DNA from 2 places in the Clostridium senegalense genome. Region 2 is predicted to be linked to the other one. Evidence: riboswitches for the same ligand, from Rfam matches in the RefSeq annotation. Region 2 holds a riboswitch; the other holds the start of a gene.
What was found. A riboswitch is a leader RNA that binds a small molecule or an ion and turns the genes downstream of it on or off. The one in region 2 is predicted to bind magnesium.
Positions count from the first base shown of each region.

Region 1: another riboswitch for magnesium. It lies ahead of mgtE (magnesium transporter); the one in region 2 lies ahead of mgtA (magnesium-translocating P-type ATPase).

Region 1 is NZ_JAHLNC010000002.1:411,580-416,037, forward strand. It holds gene KQI36_RS07055 (response regulator transcription factor) at 1-53, shown strand, start outside; gene KQI36_RS07060 (ATP-binding protein) at 378-1,070, shown strand; gene mgtE (magnesium transporter) at 1,111-2,457, opposite strand; M-box (ykoK) riboswitch at 2,661-2,823, opposite strand; gene KQI36_RS07070 (metal-dependent hydrolase family protein) at 3,026-4,264, opposite strand.
Region 2 is NZ_JAHLNC010000003.1:180,369-184,826, forward strand. It holds gene KQI36_RS08130 (class I SAM-dependent methyltransferase) at 198-938, shown strand; M-box (ykoK) riboswitch at 1,249-1,409, shown strand; gene mgtA (magnesium-translocating P-type ATPase) at 1,805-4,450, shown strand.

The sequences.
Region 1 (4,458 bases), on a different contig from region 2:
GGTTAGAAAATTTTATTGAAACAAAACGTGGCATAGGATATATAATCAGTTAAATGAACTTTTTAAAATTTATTAAAGACAATAAAACCTTTTTTATATTTGACACCAGTTTTTTAGTATTTTTATATTTAATTATTATTTGTTCTCCTATTACAGGAGATATCTTTAACATATTCTCATACATATTCATAATTAATATTTTATTTTCTTCTCTATACTTGTTGTATTTATATAATAAAAGAAAAAAATTTTTACTATTACTATATTCATCTTTAGAAAATAAAAATTTCAATGAATTATCTAAACTAAATAAAACTTATGAAGAGAGTTTATATTTTAATTTATTTAAATCTCAAAATATGATATATGAAGATACTTTGAAAACTTTTATAGATGGATATACTGAAAATGAGGAGTTAATAACATTATGGATTCATGATATAAAAATCCCTATCTCTATAATTAAACTAATTATAGATGAAAATATGGATTTGAGCTTTGAACCAACTCTTAAAGACATTGATTTTCAAGTTAAGAACATAGATGATTCTTTAAATAAATTACTTTATTTAACTAGATTAGATGATTTTGATAAAGATTTTATAATATCAAATGTTAATGTTAAAAAAATAATAGAAAAAGTTATAAGTAAACATGCTAAGTATTTTATATCAAAGAAGCTTAAATTGAAACTTATTAATTTAGATTATTACATATTAACTGATGAAAAATGGCTATTTTTTGTAATTGATCAATTAATAAGTAACTCTATAAAGTATGTTAATTACAATGGATGTATCTTAATAAGATGCCATATAGAAAATAATAATCTTATTCTTACAATATATGATAATGGCATAGGTATTAAACAAGAAGACCTTTCAAGGGTTTTTAATAAAGGCTTTACAGGAAATAATGGAAGAGTTAATACTAAATCCACTGGTCTTGGACTTTATCTAGTAAAATCTTTATGTGATAAAGTAGGCTATACTATTTTTATTAAATCTAAAATTAATTGTTACACCGCTGTGTCAATTGGTTTTCCTAATTTTTCTGATAAAGAAATATAAAAGAAAAGAAGCTCAAAATAATTAAAGAGCTTCTTTTCTCTTATATTAAATATTGTATAAATACTGTTGCTAATCCTAAGAAAAAGAAAAATCCTAAAACATCAGTAGCTGTTGTTACAAAAACTGCTGATGCTAGTGCTGGATCTATTTTTAATTTTTTAAGTGTCAATGGAACTAAAAATCCTGCTGTGGTAGCTACTGTCATATTTAAAATCATAGCCAGTCCAATAACCAATCCAAATACAGGTTTTCCAGACCAAACTCCACCTATTATAGAAATACATATCCCAACTGAAAGTCCATTAGTTAAACCTACACCTATTTCTTTAAAGAAAATCTTTTTAGCATTTTCAAAATTTAATTCCCCTAGGGCTAATCCTCTAACAACTATCGTTAATGTCTGCGTTCCTGCATTTCCACCCATGCCTGCAACTATTGGCATAAATGTAGCTAATATAACAACTTTACTTATAGTTCCTTCAAACATACTTACTGTTGCTGAAGCTAACATCGCAGTAAGTAAATTAACAAATAACCATGGAAGTCTACTTCTTACAGATTCAAAAAGTGTTCCATTAACTTTTTCACTTTCACCAACTCCACCTAAACGATGTATATCCTCAGTTGTTTCATCTCTTAAAACATCTATTATATCATCAACGGTTACAATACCTAGCATCTGCTCTTCATCATTTATAACAGGCATTGTTAAAAACCCATATTTTTCAAACCTATGCGCAACTTCTTCCTGGTCCATGTCATGATGGACACTTATAACGTTGCTATTTAAAACATCAATAATTAATGTATCAAAAGGACTTACAACTATTTCTCTTAATGATACAACACCCTTTAACTTTTCATCTTCATCTACAACATACAGATAATATGCACTTTCTGCATTTGGAGCAACTTTTTGAAGATATTTTAATGTTTCTTTCACAGTCATATTTTCTTTAATTGAAATATATTCTGTTGCCATTATACCACCAGCTGTATCTGGCGCATAAGTAAGCAATTGTTTAACATCTTCAGCTTCTTCAACTGGCATGTTATCTAAAATTCTCTTAGATTCAATTTCATCTAAGCTACCTAATAAGTCTGCGATTTCATCAGATGACATTTCTTTTAATATATTTTTTTGCTTTTTCTCAGAAAAATTCACCAAAAGTGCATATTTTTCTTCATCATCTTCTTCGTCTATAACTTCTGCGATTAGCCATTCTGGTATTCTATGAAGTATTTTAATTACATCTACAGCCTCTATTTCATGTAGTACATCTAATATGTCTGCTGGATGTATATCCTCTATTATTTCATCTATTCCCTTTTGTGAACCGTAAAGTAATAACCTTTTTAATTCTTCCCTGTCCATTTCAAGTTTCATCAAACTCCTCCTTTAAATTAAGAGAAGCCTTGGAATAAAAAGTGTATAAATGAATTCAAGGCTACTCTTATATATTTACTTGTAAAATTGCACCTACTATAAGGGTCGCTGTCCATTTATATCACCTCCCAAATTTATAAAAAACTATTAAATATCATTAAAAACAATAAAAAAAGACCTTCCAGCTCCTTGCTAAAAAATCTAGTATCTTTTAGTTGTAGAGCTTTAGCACTATAAAGCTTAGACTTATCGTCAGCTACATTAAAAATTACCTTTGCGATAATTCCTGTTAACCCATTGGAATCTCTCGATTTTTCTGGGCAGTAGCATGTGTCTTTATAGGAGCCTCACCTAACAATTCAATTTTTCTTCCACATATAATATTATTCCTTTAAATAATACATGTCAAATCAAATTTTATATTTTTAAATCAACATATAAATTCTTCATAGCATTATTTCTCTAAATTTATAATAAAATTTTCATTGATAAATTAAATCAAAAACATAACTAAATAGCAAAAAAGGATATTCAAAATAAATTTTGAATATCCTTTTTAAATAATTAATTATTTTTCTTTAACAAAAGTTCCTTCTTTCATTATTACATCCATTTTATCAACAGATATATTTTTTATATCTTCTAATGGATTTCCATCTATTACAAGAAGATCAGCAAATTTTCCCTCTTCTAATGTTCCTGTTACTTTATCTATTCTAAGCATTTCAGCTCCATTTTTAGTAGCAGCCATTATTGTCTCCATTGGTGTTAAACCTGCCTTATTTAATGCATACATTTCAGTGATTGCATATTTACCATATGGAGTTAAACTACTACAAAAAGAATCTGAACCTACTGTAATTCTAATACCTTTTTTATTTGCATTCTGAAGATTATCTATTATACGATTCAATTCTTTTTCTGCAATTGTTGCACCTGGATATTTATCATGTATTGGTCTATATGGTGGTTCATATACTGTAAACCACTCAAAGAAGAATTGAAGAGTTGGACAGAAAGTAATATCTTTTTCTTTCATTATCTCAAGGCATTCCTCATTTAATTCTTGTCCATGTATAATTGCAGAAACTCCTGCTTTACAAGAATTTAATGCTCCTTCATATCCTTCTGCATGTGACCAAACTGGTAATCCTACCATTTTACATTCATCAACAACTGCTTGTATTTCTTCCATACAATAGTGTGAATCTGCTTTAGCATCTAATCTCCATATGCCACCACCTGTTGACCATATTTTAATTGCATCTGGATTTTCACGTAATCTTTTTCTTATAGCTTTGCGAAGTTCCCAAGGTCCATCGATACGTTCTGCCCAAGGATGAGAATCGTTGTTGTAATCTAATGGTAATCTATGTGAATCACCATGTCCTGCTGTTCTACAAAATCCTAATCCTGTAGTTACAACACGTGGTCCTGGTATTATGCCTTCCTCTATCATATTACGAATATGTATTCCCGAACGTGAAATTTCTCCTACAGATGTTAATCCATGTTCTAATGCTTCACGTGCTTGAGCAACTGCTACTATTGTTTTTTGTATAGGTGGTTCAAGTACCCAGTCACTATCATTATCAGTTAAGTTTCCACTAAAGTGAAGATGACTATCTATTAATCCTGGCATAATAGTCTTGCCATTTATCTGTATTTTTTCATAATCATCCTCAATCGTTTTCATTGCTCCTGCATAAACGATTTTCTTGTCTTCAACAAGTACTAGTGAATTTTCTATTGAATCTTTTCCTGTTCCATCTATTAGCAATCCGCCAACAAATGCAATTTTACTCATAAAAATTCCCCCTAAATTGTATAGGTTTATTTCTTGATGTTTCAAATTCATTAATATTAAAATTGTTTAAACCTATGCAAATTTCTAAAATTTTATTAAGCATATAAAAAACAAAATATAAATATTCTAAACAAATAAGTTAGAATACTAATCTATTATTCATTTAATTATGCCTTTTATTAAAACATCACTTT
Region 2 (4,458 bases):
ACTGATAACAAAAATTTGATGTATAAATTTAAATTCTCGCTTGTTTCCCTATATAATTATAACATTTACACAAATTAATATAATCTTTTAATTTAGCCATTTTTATATAGAAGGTAGACTATAGTAACTTAGCAATATCGGAACAGTTTTCTCACTTTAAAATTGTTATACTTAAAAAAAGTTTAGGAGGAAAATTTATGATAAATTATTATGGTAACTTATGTACAGAAATGTATGAAATTTTACACGAAAAAGCTCCAGAAGATGAACTGGCTTTTTATCTTTCATATGCAACATCAAAAATGAAAATTTTTGAACCTTTATGTGGTAGTGGAAGATTTTTAATACCCTTTTATGAAAGTGGATTTAATATTAAAGGACTTGACCTATCTAAAGAAATGTTAAGTAAACTCACTGAAAAATTACCAGAAGCTCAAGTGACTAATGTATCCCTTGAAAGTTATAATCCGAAAGAACAGTTTGATTATATTTTTATATCATCTGGTTCCGTATCTTTATTCACTGATATGAATATATGCAAATCTATTCTACAAAAGATATATACATTATTGAAAAAAGGTGGCAAATTTGTATTTGCTGTTGATACAGTAGCCAATAAAGGTCAAAATGAAGATGAATATAAAACTATTGAAAAAGTCAAAACAAAAAATGGACTTGATTTGGTGTTAAAAACTAAAAATATTTATAACCCAACAAATAAAATTCTCTATTCTCCTAGTATTTATGAATTAAGAGATAAGGAAAAAATTATTAAAGCTGAATCAATGGATTTTCAAATAAGATTATATGAATTAGGAGAATTGGAAGAGATTTTATATAAAATAGGCTTTAGTGAAATAAAGGTGTATTCTTCTTTTTCTAAAAAAATAGCAAAAGATAATAACGCTGAAATGTTTTTATATGAATGCCAAGTATAATAATAAAATGGAAGCATTAAATACGTGCTTCCTTTTTATTGTCAGTTTAAAATACTAAATACAACTATAGTTAGTTAAAAGTTATGAATAAAATTTAAAATCAATTTTTTAAAATATTTTTTAATTTATTTTTTAAATTTTCTTGAACAAATTTCGACTTTATTCGAGCTTATTCTTTGTGTGTTTCACTATAATTAAAACATTTACATAGTCCAATATAATTTATTCATATAATCATTTTTATTAATTTGTTTAAAAAAAATTCAATTGACATATTCAACAAACATAGCTATACTTTTCATGTAAATGAATATCGCCTCGGTAGGGGAGGTTACTACAAGGATACGGGTTGCTGCCGTAAAAGGATGGAAACATTCTGAACTGGTTAGCAGGTTTTGCCGAACAAAGAAGGCTTAACTTAACGCAACTTCATCGCCTTGCAGAGCCAAAACTTGAACGAGAATGTATTGTTATATGCCTTCGTCACGTTCAAGTTGACGAAGTTTTTTTACGTTATTTTAAAAATATTGGAGGTGAAAAAGAATGGAAGTAGACGGTAGTAGTTTAGACGGTGAAGATACGCATATTTATGACAAAAATTTAATATATTATTTAGTCACATCCAGTCTTTTAAACTGATTGTAATGTGACTCCATCTTATAAAAATTCACGTTTAAAATAAATGCAATTAATAGAATCATATCTATACCATCTTCACTGTTTCTTTACTAATATCAATTCACAAGTATTATAAACAAAAAAATACTAAAACTATATATAGAAATAATAAATTAGGGTTTTTAAAAAATGCACTTATTAACCTTTAGTTATTTATTGTCTTTTTTAAGAATTCGGAGGTGTGAATTATGATAAAAAAAAGAAAAGTGAACACTCAAAACAAAGCAAATTATTCTACAAATAAACTTTTTAATTTTAGTAAAATGGATTTAGATAAAGTTTATAAAGAGTTGAATACAGAAGTTAATGGACTATCCAAAGAAGAGGTAGAAAAAAGAGCTGAAATGTACGGACTAAATGAACTTGCCCATGAAAAGCCATCACCATGGTATATTCAATTACTTAAAGCCTTTATCAATCCTTTTATTTTAGTTTTAATAGCACTTGCTATAGTGTCCTTAATCACAGATGTTATATTAGTCTCTCCAGCAGAGAAAAATTTTACAACTGTAGCTGTTATAACAATAATGGTAACACTAAGTGGTCTTTTACAATTTTTTCAAGAATTTAAATCAGGAAAAGCTGCACAGCAGTTAAAAGCATTAGTTAAAACAACTGCTGCTATATGTAGAAAAGAATCTGGGGTTAAAGAAATAAACATGGCAGACATTGTACCGGGAGATATAGTATATCTTGCCGCTGGAGATATGATACCTGCTGATGTAAGAATAATAAGTAGTAAGGATTTATTTATTAGCCAATCTTCCTTAACTGGTGAATCAGAGCCAGTAGAAAAATACTCAACATTAAAAAATGACACTAAAGATTTAACTGTAACAGATCTTGATAATATATGTTTATTAGGTACTAATATAATAAGTGGAAGTGCTACAGCTGTGGTTATAGCTACTGGAAACAACACTTATTTAGGCTCAATGGCATTAACTTTAGTTGGCACTAAAACTCAAACTAGTTTTGAAAAAGGAGTAAACAGTGTAAGCGCACTACTTATAAAGTTTATGCTTATAATGGTTCCTGTAGTGTTTTTAATAAATGGAATTACAAAAGGCGACTGGTTAGAAGCGCTAATTTTTGCAATATCAATTGCTGTAGGTCTTACTCCTGAGATGTTACCAATGATTGTAACAACAAACCTTGCAAAAGGTGCCGTTGTAATGGCAAAGCATAAAACTGTAGTTAAAAAACTTGATGCAATACAAAACTTCGGTGCAATGGACGTATTATGTACTGATAAAACAGGTACTTTAACTTGCGATAAAATAGTTGTTGAAAGACACTTAAATATTCACGGTGAAGAAGATTTAAGAGTTTTAAGACATGGCTATCTAAACAGTTTTTATCAAACCGGTTTACGTAACTTAATGGATGTTGCAATTTTAGAACATGGAGTAACCAATGGTTTTGATAAGCTTGAAAAAGATTATATAAAAGTAGATGAAATTCCCTTTGATTTTTCTAGAAGAAGAATGTCTGTAGTATTAAAAAATCATGAAGGAAAAAGACAACTTATAACAAAGGGTGCTGTTGAGGAAATGCTTGAAAGTTGCTCTTATGCAGAATACAAAGGAAATGTTGTAGAACTTACTGATAAAATTAAAACCAAAGTTCTTAACATGGTAGAAAAACTAAATAATGATGGTATGAGAGTTATTGCAGTTGCACAAAAAAATAATATTCCAGATGAAAATAATTTCAGTGTAAAAGACGAAAATGATATGGTTCTAATGGGATATATAGGATTTTTAGATCCACCAAAAGACTCTGCAGCCGCTGCAATAAAAGCACTACACAATAACGGTGTAGCAGTAAAAATATTAACAGGTGATAATGATTCAGTAACTAAAAAAATATGTTCAGAAGTTGGTTTAGAGGTTAGTAACGTTGTTCTTGGAACAGAACTGGATGATATGAGCGATGAAAAATTATCTTCTCTAGTAGATACTACTAACGTTTTTGCTAAGCTTTCTCCACTTCAAAAATCAAGAATAATTAAGATACTTCAAGATAAAGGTCATACTGTAGGTTATATGGGTGATGGTATTAATGATGCTGCTGCTCTTCGTCAATCAGATGTTGGTATTTCTGTTGATACTGCTGTAGATATTGCAAAAGAATCTGCGGATATAATCTTACTTGAAAAAAGCTTGATGGTTCTAGAAGAAGGTGTTATTGAGGGTAGAAAAATATTTGGTAACATCATAAAATATATAAAAATGACTGCAAGCTCAAACTTAGGTAATGTATTTAGTGTATTGGTTGCAAGTGCGTTCTTACCATTTTTACCTATGCTTCCTATACATCTTTTACTACAAAATCTATTTTATGATATCTCTCAAATATCCATTCCATGGGATACTATGGATAAAGAATATTTAAGAAAGCCTAAAAAGTGGAATGCAGATGATATTGGAAGATTTATGATATTTATAGGACCAATAAGTTCTATATTTGATATAACTACATTCCTTGTTATGTGGTTTGTATTTAAAGCTAATGCTCCAGAAATGCAATCTTTATTCCAATCAGGATGGTTCATTGAAGGATTATTATCTCAAACCCTTGTAGTTCATATGATTAGAACTAAAAAAATACCATTTGTTCAAAGTAGAGCTACAACTCCTGTTCTTTTATTAACAAGCCTTATAATGATAGCAGGTATTTGTATACCATTCACAGCCTTCGGAGCTTCAGTAGGTTTACAAGCATTACCACTATCTTACTTTCCATGGCTTGTAGGTATTTTACTATCATATTGCATAGTAACACAATTTGTAAAAACATGGTATATTAAAAAGTTTAATAGTTGGTTATAATAAAATAA